DNA from 2 places in the Micromonospora fluostatini genome. Region 1 is predicted to be linked to the other one. Evidence: riboswitches for the same ligand, from Rfam matches in the RefSeq annotation. Region 1 holds a riboswitch; the other holds the start of a gene.
The links. Region 1 has a riboswitch for cyclic di-AMP ahead of ACQUFX_RS09610 (LysM peptidoglycan-binding domain-containing protein). Riboswitches for the same ligand answer to the same signal wherever they lie in the genome.

Region 1 (4,756 bases):
TGCCGGCCATGGCGCGGGCGAGGCCGAGCGCGGAGGGCAGCCCGCTGGGCCACTCTCCGGTGAGCAGGTTGGCCACCTCCGTCAGCGCGTACTCCTCCCGGTCGAGGTGCACGCGGCAGGTGACGAGGGCGCAGAGCCCGGGAACGGGCGGCAGCCTGAGGTCCAGGCGGTCGAGTTCGGCGCCGAGGAACCGGTCGACGAACTCCAGGCTGTGGCCCACCACGATCGCGTCGCTCAGCCGGGCCAGCAGGTCGTCGGCGATCTCCGCGAAGGTCGGCGCGGGGGCGAGGTCCATCTCGGACTCGGCGTCCGCGATCGACGCGCCGGGATCGACCAGGGTCGCGTACTCGTCCAGGACGACGCCGTCGCCCCGCATCCGGACCACGGCCACCTCGCAGATCCGGGCGCCCTGCTCCGGGTCCGGGCCGGTTGTCGCCACGTCGACGAGGGCGAAGGTGACGGTTCGCAGGTCTGCTCCGGGCTGCCGGGTGAGGTGCCCGGCGACGAAGATCGGCACCCCCGCAGTGTGCCATGGCCGTCAAACGGCATACATGTTGACACCGTTCACGGACGCTGCTGTCGGTGGTGCGACCGGTCACCGCGAGGGGGCTGGGTCCAGGGCCCGTCCGGCCACCGACGCCGGCACCCGACAGGGGGAACTGTCCCGGTTCACCGAGACGGCGACGCGGGACACGCGCCCTAGCTGGCGGGCGGCTGCACCCCGTCGCCGAAGATCAGGATCCCGACGGCGCAGAGGGAGAAGACGATGCCCACCGCGCCGAGGATGATCCCGGTGAGCGCCAGCCCGTGGTTGCGGGCGCTCTTGAGACCGGGTCGGCCGAGCAGGATCGCGGCCACGCCGAACAGCGCGCCGACACCGCCGCAGATCGAGGTGACCAGGGCTACCCCGCCGAGGGAGACCGAGGCGAGGGTCATCGTCCGGATGCGCTTCTCGGGATCGACGCCGACGGTCGGGGTCACGGGGGCCATCTGGGCCTGCTGCGGGTGCCAGTGGAACTGGCGGGGCAGATCGGCCACCTGGCTGGTCAGGTCACCGACGACCGTCGCGGTGTGGACCAGCGACATCCGGCGTTCGTAGTCGGCCAGGTCGATGTAGCCCTGTTCGAGTGCCTGCGACAGCAGGTCCAGGACCTGGGTCCGTTGTACCGTGCCCACCCGCTCGTTCAGATCCATCGATGAAACCCGTTCCTCCGTCGCTGCTGGTCGCCCCGGTGACACCGATGATCACCGGGGCCCCAGCCTAGACAGCGGGAACAATCGACCGGGAACCCCCTCGGGCGGCCTACCCGGGGCAGCAGACGGTGAGGCCCCCCGGCGCCACCTTCACCTTGAGCCGGCTCGTCTTCCCCCGGGCGCCGCCGTCCAGCTCGTACGTCTTCGGCGCGTCGAACCGTACCTTGATCTTGCGGCCACGGGTGATCCGGACGAAGGGTGACTCCTCGGACCGGCCGGCGGCCATCCGGCCCAGGGTGCGGGCCCAGTCCACCGCGCCGCTGGCGGTGGCCACCCCCACCTCCAGGGCGCCGTCGTCGGGGCGGGCGTCGTCGAAGGCGGGGATGCCGCCGGTGATCGTGCCGACGTTGCCGAAGAGCACGCAGCTCGCCTCCCCGTCGAACCAGTCGCTGCCGTCCACCCGGACCCGGGTGCGCACGCACTCGCCGCGCACGTGCCGCAGCCCGGTCAGCACGTAGGCCAGCCGGCCGAGTTTGCCCTTGAGCTTGCGGTCGGCGTCCCGGATCAGGTCGGCGTCGAAGCCGGCCCCGGCCATCACCGCGAAGTGTTCCCCGTTCAGGATGCCCAGGTCGACGGTGCGACGGTGGCCGTGCAGGCCGATCCGGACCGCCTCGGGCAGGTCGGTGGGGATGCCCATGTTGGTGGCGAAGAGGTTGGCGGTGCCGGCGGGCAGGACGGCCATCGGCACGCCGGAGCCGGCGAGGGCGTCGGCGCTGCGCTGCACCGTGCCGTCGCCGCCCCAGACGAACACCAGGTCGGCCCCCTTGTCGAGGGCCTTGCGGACCGCCTTGGGCGCCTTGCGGCTCTTCGGGACCTCGTACCAGAGCAGGTCCCGCACACCCGCGCCGACCAGTGTCGCGCGGAGTTCGTCGAGGCCACCGCCGAAGGTCTTCTTGCGGTGCGCGACGACGGCGACGGTCCCGACGGCCGGGGCGGCGTCCACCGGCCCGGCGGGGCGATCTTCCCGCGTGCTCGTGCTCATGGTGACCGCTGGTACCCCGCCGGCCGGCTCGCCACGCCTGCCGGTGAGCCGGGCGACGCCCGGCCGGGAGGAGAATCCGGCCGGGCGTCGTGGACCCCACGGACCCCGTGGTCGGTGACGGTCAGCGGCTGAGCCGCTGACCCGGGAGGATTCAGAGGCTGAGCCGCTGGCTCGGGAAGATCAGGCCCGGGTCGTCGCCGACGACCCGCTCGTTGCGCTCGTACAGGGCCTGCCATCCGCCGCGGACGTTCTTCGCCTGGGCGATCGTCGACAGCGTGTCGCCGGGCCGGACCACGTACGTGCCCCGGTCGCTGCCCCGGGTGGCCGGCTGGGCGGCACGCTGGCGGTTCTCGGCCCGCTCCGCCGTCCCGGTCGACCGCGACTGCGACCCGGACGACTTCGAGGTGGTCGACTTCGACCCGCTCGACGTCGACGCCGAGGCGGAGCCCTTCGCCGCGCCGCCCCTCTTGCCGCAGGTCGGCCAGGCGCCGATGCCCTGGCCCTTGAGGACCCGCTCGGCCACCGCGATCTGCTCGCCCCGACTGGCCAGGTCGGCCCGCTTGGCGTACCTGAGGCCGCCGTACCCCTCCCAGGTGCTCTGCTTGAACTGGAGCCCGCCGTAGTAGCCGTTGCCGGTGTTGATGCTCCAGTTCCCGCTGGACTCGCACTGCGCGATCGCGTCCCAGTTGACGCTGTCGGCCTGCGCGGGGGCGGCCGTGCCGAGCACGGCTGCGGCCCCGGTCATCGCGCCGACGGCGAGGGCGCCGACCGTCCTGCGGCGGTTGCTGGTACGGCGGTGCCGGGCGTTGTACTGAGTTGGCATTGGTTCCTCCACGCCGACGAGGTGAGCTGTCGGGTTCGGGCCGAGGAGCCCGGCCGCCGCTGGGCGGCTTCACCCCGAGGTGACCTGCACCGTGAAACGTCGGGTCCCCCGCTCCATGCCCTGGACGACTGGTGCCGCGCGGACCGGTGGCATGGATTGGGCGTACCGGGCGCGGTGTCCGCAAACGCGAACTCGTACGACGGTAGGGCGGTCTGCCCCGATCGCCCACCGTCGGTGAGGTTCTTCACCGGGCCACGCGGGGCCGCCTCCGGTCGGGTTGCGGCACCGTCCACGGCGTGCATCATGGAGCGCCGGCCCCGGGGTGCACGTCGATGTCCGACGGCCCCGCCGGACCGCCGGGTCGCAGGTCGGAGGGCAGGGCCACGTGGCGATTGTCACGTGCTGGTGGCCGGTGGTGCGGGTTCAACCCGGTGTTGACTGGTGAGGGTTAAGGGGACATCGCGTACGAGGGGGACCGCTCATGTCCGATTCCGTCCGACCTGACCGTCGGGACAACGTGCCGGAGGGCGTGACCGACCCGATGCTGTGGCGCCTCGCTGTCCGGGTCGCCGAGCAGCACCGGGGCGGCGAGCACAGGGAGTGCCGCAACCTCCAGTGCCTCGACCGGCCGCAGCCCTGCGCACCCTGGGCCTGGTCACAGCAGGCCCTGCGCCTGGCACAGCCGCCACAGCAGCAGCCGACCTGGCAGCAGCCGGCCTGGCAGCAGCCGGCCTGGCAGCAGCCGTCGGAGCAGTCCGCTCCCGTCGGGCACCCGCACCACCGGCACGACTCGCCCGCCGCCGCAGCCTGATCCGCCTCGGTCAGCACACCGCGCCGGTCACCACGACAAAATCCGGCCAGCGGGTGACCGGGGCCGACGAGGCCACCGCCGGCGGGCTCCGCGACCACGTCCACGGCGTCGCAGCCGACGACGAGCGGCGCGGGGTGGGCCCGGTGGGGCGCCACCCCGCGCCGAAGCGGTCAGCGAGCAGCCGACGCGGTCAGAGGGTACGGGCCAGCCGGTCGGCCAGGATCCGGGTGAACCGGGCCGGGTCGGTCAACTCCCCGCCCTCGGCGAGCAGTGCCATGCCGTACAGCAGCTCGGCGGTCTCGGTCAGCGCGGCGGTGTCGTCGCCACCCTGCTCGTGCGCCGTCCGCAGGCCGGTGACCAGCGGGTGGGTCGGGTTGAGTTCCAGGATCCGCTTGACCGGCGGGACCTCCTGCCCCATCGCCCGGTACATCTTCTCCAGCGTGGGCGTCATGTCGTACGCGTCGCCGACGACGCAGGCCGGCGAGGTGGTCAGCCGCGACGACAGCCGGACCTCCTTGACGCTCTCCTGGAGCTGCCCGGTCATCCAGGTCAGCAGCGCCGCGAACTCCTTGCCGCGCTGCTCCCGCTCGGCCTCGGCGCTCTTCTTCTCCTCCTCGGTGTCCAGGTCGACCTGGCCCTTGGCGATGGAGCGCAGCGGCTTGCCGTCGAACTGGCCGACCTGCTCGACCCAGACCTCGTCGACCGGGTCGGTGAGGATCAGCACCTCGTACCCCTTGGCCCGGAACGCCTCCATGTGTGGCGAGTTCTCGATCATGGTGCGGGACTCGCCGGTGGCGTAGTAGACCTCGCTCTGGCCGTCCTTCATCCGCTCGACGTAGCCGGCGAGGGTGGTCGGCTCGGCCGGGTCGTGGGTGGAGGCGAGCGA
Region 2 (4,756 bases), 1.3 Mb from region 1:
GGCCCTCGCCGACGAGTGGGCCGAGTTCGGCATCCGGGTGAACTGCGTCAACCCGGAGCGCACCGCCACCCCGATGCGCACCCGGGCCTTCGGCGAGGAGCCGGAGCACACCCTGCTGGCCGCCGAGACGGTCGCCCAGGCCTCGCTGGACGTGCTGATCTCCGAGCTGACCGGCCAGGTGATCGACGTCCGCCGGGCCCCCGGCGAGGGGCCGGCCAGCCCGGCGGTGCCGGCCCAGGCCGACAAGCCCGCCCCGGTGACCAGCGCCGGCTGACCCGCCTGCCCACCCGCACCACCGGCGGCCGGCGACCGGCCCGGAGCACCCAGCGAGACCGAAAAGCGGAGTGACATGCGTGGTGACCTGGTCAGGAAACTGATCGCCCGGTGCCTGACCACGGGTCTGGCCCTGCTCGCCTTCACCGTGGTGGCCCTCACCGGGGCGACCGGGTGGGGGCTGGCGCTGGCGGTGGCGGCGCTCGCCGCCGCCGCGTGGGAACGGCGGGTCCGGCCGGCGGCCGACGTGCTGACCGAGACCACCCTGGTCGCCGCCGCCGTCCTGGTCGGGTACGCCCGCCGGCTCGACGCCGGGTTCGACCCGGTGCTGGCGGTCACCGCGCTGGCGCTGCTCGGGCTGGTGCTGCTCGCCGGCCCGCTGCGGGAGGCCGGGATGCTGGAGATCCGGGCCGCCAACCTGCCGGTGCGGCAGTGGACCCCGCTGGTCGCCGCGCAGCTCGGCAACGCGGTGCTCGGCCTGCTCGCCGTGGTGGCGCTGGCCGCGCTGGCCACCCTGCCGGCCTGGGTGGCGCTGCTGGCCACCCTCGTGGTGGGCGCCGGGGCCGGGGCGGTCGGGCTGGACCTGGCCCGGCGGCGGTTCCGGCCCGGCGCCGGGGGCGGGCCGGTGGGCCGGGCGCTGCGCCGGGACCAGCCGGAGTTCCTGCTCTACTTCTCCGCCCCGCCCGGGTCGGAGTACCAGGTCACCATGTGGCTGCCGTACCTGGAACGGATCGGCCGGCCGTTCCTGGTGGTGCTGCGCGAGCCGGAGTTCCTCGGGCCGGTCTCGGCGGCCACCCGCGCCCCGGTGGTCTTCTGCCCCACCCTGAAGGCGCTGGACGAGGCGCTGGTGCCGAGCCTGAAGGTGGCGTTCTACGTCAACCACGGCGCGAAGAACAGCCACTGCGTCCGGTTCAACCAGCTCACCCACATCCAGCTCCACCACGGCGACAGCGACAAGGCGCCCAGCGCCAACCCGGTCTCCGGGATCTTCGACCGGATCTTCGTGGCCGGGCCGGCGGCGATCGAGCGGTACGCCCGCGCCGGGGTCGACATCCCGGCGGAGAAGTTCGAGGTGGTGGGCCGGCCGCAGGTGGAGGCGATCCAGGTCCGCCGGGAGCCGGCCGGCACGCCACCGAACCCGAACCCGACGGTGCTGTACACGCCCACCTGGACCGGCCACCACGCCGACGCGAACTACTGCTCCCTGCCGGTGGGCGAGACCCTGCTGCGCGCCCTGCTGGCCCGGGGGGCCACGGTGATCCTGCGCGCCCACCCGTACACCACGCAGAACCCGGCGTCGGCCCGGCACCTGGCCCGGCTGACCGAACTGCTCGCCGCCGACCGGGCCCGGACCGGCCGGCAGCACGTCTACGGCGCGGCGGCGAGCCGGGAGCTGACCCTGACCGAGTGCGTGAACCGCTCCGACGCGCTGGTCTCCGACGTCTCCGGGGTCATCTCCGACTACCTCTACTCCGGCAAGCCGTACGCGGTGACGGACATGGTGGGCGAGGGCGACCGGTTCGTCGAGCGGTTCCCGCTGGCCGGCTCGGGCTACGTGCTGCGGCGGGACATGGCCAACGTCGACGAGGTGCTGACCCGGCTGCTGGAGACCGATCCGGCCGCGTCGGCCCGGTGGGCCACCCGGGCCCGCTACCTCGGTGACTTCCCCGCCGAGACGTACGCCGAGGTCTTCCTGACCGCCGCCCGGCGGCACCTGGAGCCGGGCTGGGCCCCGCCGGGTCCGCGCAGCTCGGCCGCGCCGGCGCTGCCGGACGCCGCCGCGCCGCTGACCCCCACCATCTGACGGGCGCGCCGCACCCCCACCGACGCCGACGGGCGCCGGCCCCCGAGTCGGGAGCCGGCGCCCGTGGTGCGTCGCGGGTGGGTCAGGCGGAGTACCCGCGGGTGGCGATCCAGTCGGCCAGCGCGTCGACGGTGAGCCAGTACGAGGCGGTCGCCGGGTTCGCCGAGTCGGCGATCTTCACGGACTTGCCGCCGTCCCGGTAGCCGACCACGGCGACGTAGTGCCCACCCGGGAACGAGTGCCAGCCGCCGGAGAGGTCGGTGGTGCTGCCGGCGACGTTCACCACCGGGCTGCGGTCGTCGGCCACGGCGGCGACCACATCGGCCCGCAGCCGCTCGGTCTGGGCGGCGGTGGCGGCACCCCCGGAGATCATCCGGGTCCGGTACGGCTCACCCTTGACGAGCTGGTTGAGCACCCGGGTGGTGTCGGCGGCCGAGTTGGTGCCGAACTGGGTGGTGCCGAGCCGCCCGGCCAGGTCGTCCTGGCTGCGGGAGATGCCCATGGCGGTCAGCGCGTTACGGACCGCCGCCGGCCCGCAGTAGTAGTAGGTGATCTGCGCCTGGTACTCGTGGTCGAGGACCTTCGAGGCGGGCGCCTTCGGCGCCGCCGAGCGGGTCAGGTCCGGGTCCGGCGCGGCGCTGCTGGCGGCGGCGCTCGGCGAGGCCGCCCGCGACTTGGTCGCCGACGGGGAGGTGGCGGTCGGGGCCGGGGTGGTCAGCGACGGCGCCGAGGTCTGCGGGGCGCTCAGCTCGGCGCGGGCGGGCAGCTCACCGGCGTGCGGCGCCTGCTCGGCCACGGCGGCCGGGCGGACCCGGGCACGGTCAGGGGTGTCACCGACGGTGGCCAGGACGCCGACGCCCGAGGCCACCACGAGGGTCGCGGCCGAGGCGGCGACGACCTGGTACGGACGGTCCGCGGCGAGCCGTCGGAGCTGCCGCTTGAGATGCTGCTTCACGTGTTTCCTCCACGGTGCCGGTGGCGACCGCACCGGCGCGGCGGAGCCGAGGGGCACGCCGACGACGCGGGTCGGGGCCCGCGGACGGTGGGATCGCTGGGGGATGGCGCCCGATCTGCTCGGGCGGGGGCGGTTGCCGGAATCAGCTCGTCGCGAGCGCGACGGGCGACGGCACCGCGGCGCCGTGGGGGTTCAGCTCAGGGGATTGGTCGTGGCGCACAGGCTGTGGCTCTCCTTCCGATACCGCCTACCGGGTTAGCTGACGGATTCGGGCGGGAAGAAATCGCCCTACCGCGAGCCGTGGGCCCGCGGATTCACCCCACACGTGCACTGGGTCCCCGGTTCGTCGTCGACGATTGAGCGGGTCGGCACGGCGTCGCCTCTTGCGATCGTGAACCGCACCGGACGCAGCGACACTACTGGCCGTCCACCGCCCCGCCAAACCGCCCTCACCTGCTCAAACATCGAACACCGGGCGCCTCGGCGACTCAGTTGCGCACTGACGCGACTCAATGGGACGAGCAGTTGTCAGGGAATCACCGGTCGACAACCGGACACCCGGTGCGCATCCCACGGGAATTGACGGCCCTCCTCACCCCGCCTGCGCCGGCTGCCCGAATCCGCCAGCCTGTGACCGGCGTCACCGAAGTCGTCCCGACGGGGCCCGGCTCAGCCGACCCGGGCCGGCCGGAACCGGGCCGCCAGCACGGTACGCCGGGCCTGCGCCGAGGTCGCCGCCGCCGGTGCGACGGCCGGGCTGAGCCGCTGCGCCGCCGCGTACGCCTCGACGGCGAGCACCCGGGCCGCCTCGGCGGACAGGTCGGCGTCCCGCCACGCCGCCCGCTCCCGCACGACCGCCTGGCGGTACCGGGCCAGCTTGGCGTCGCGGACCGCGCGGGCCAGCAGCACCTCCTGCTCGACCGGGTGCCGCCGGGGGTCCCAGCCGCCCCGCCCGGCGAAGACGTCGCGGAGTTGTGGCACGGTGAGGTCGCCCCGCCAGTGCGCCATCACGGCCGCCCGGTGCAGGTACCGCTTCCGGGCGGCACGCTCGGCCGGCGTGTACGGCGGCCGCAGGGCGGGCAGGGCCCCCGCCCCGGCGAACCGCCGGGCGATCCGGTCGGCCTCGTCGCGCTCCCGCCACGCCCGGTCCAGGTGCTCCTGCGCGGCCAGCCAGGAGGCGCGTCGTCGCCGGGCGTTACGGGCCGCACCGGCCGCCGCCACCGCCACCTCCCCGGCGTACCGGCGCAGGTCGGCCGCCGCCTCGGCGGCGGCCGCCGCGATCTGCTCGGCGGTGGCGGCGGGCCCGGCGACGTCAGCGGACTCGGTGGTCCCGGCCGACCGGGCGGTCGGCGCGGCCCGGTCCGGGGCCGCCCCGTCCGCGTCGACGGCCCCGCCGAGCGCCGGTTCACGCCGCCGGTCACGGTCGGACCGGACGACCAGCGCGGTGAGCACGCCGAGGGTCAGCAGGAGCAGCCCGGTCCAGATGGCGGCGGCCCGGGGCACCCCGATCACGAACTGGTGGAGGAGCGTCGCCATGGTCGTACCTCGCGGGAAGCGGAAGCCTACGGTGGTCCGCACCGGCGGGCCCGGCGCGGCCGGCCAGCCGCGATCGGACGTGCGGTGGATGAGGTGCGGGGTGGACGCCGGGTGACCCCACGACGCCGGTACGGCTGCCGCGCGCCGTCAGACCGGCGGCCCCCGGGAGCCGGCGACCTCCGACGCGA

Region 2: it holds a riboswitch for cyclic di-AMP, as region 1 does, so the genes downstream of both, ACQUFX_RS15645 (C39 family peptidase) here and ACQUFX_RS09610 (LysM peptidoglycan-binding domain-containing protein) in region 1, are expected to answer to the same signal.

The regions. Positions count from the first base shown of each region.
Region 1 covers NZ_CP191251.1:2,235,916-2,240,671, forward strand. Annotated here, with positions in the region: gene ACQUFX_RS09595 (3'-5' exonuclease) at 1-517, opposite strand, end outside; gene ACQUFX_RS09600 (DUF1707 and DUF4190 domain-containing protein) at 700-1,194, opposite strand; gene ACQUFX_RS09605 (diacylglycerol/lipid kinase family protein) at 1,304-2,236, opposite strand; gene ACQUFX_RS09610 (LysM peptidoglycan-binding domain-containing protein) at 2,388-3,059, opposite strand; cyclic di-AMP (ydaO/yuaA leader) riboswitch at 3,056-3,196, opposite strand; gene ACQUFX_RS09615 (hypothetical protein) at 3,541-3,870, shown strand; gene htpG (molecular chaperone HtpG) at 4,061-4,756, opposite strand, start outside.
Region 2 covers NZ_CP191251.1:3,584,153-3,588,908, forward strand. Annotated here, with positions in the region: gene ACQUFX_RS15635 (bifunctional cytidylyltransferase/SDR family oxidoreductase) at 1-274, shown strand, start outside; gene ACQUFX_RS15640 (CDP-glycerol glycerophosphotransferase family protein) at 350-2,077, shown strand; gene ACQUFX_RS15645 (C39 family peptidase) at 2,160-3,032, opposite strand; cyclic di-AMP (ydaO/yuaA leader) riboswitch at 3,262-3,405, opposite strand; gene ACQUFX_RS15650 (hypothetical protein) at 3,702-4,568, opposite strand; gene ACQUFX_RS15655 (hypothetical protein) at 4,716-4,756, opposite strand, start outside.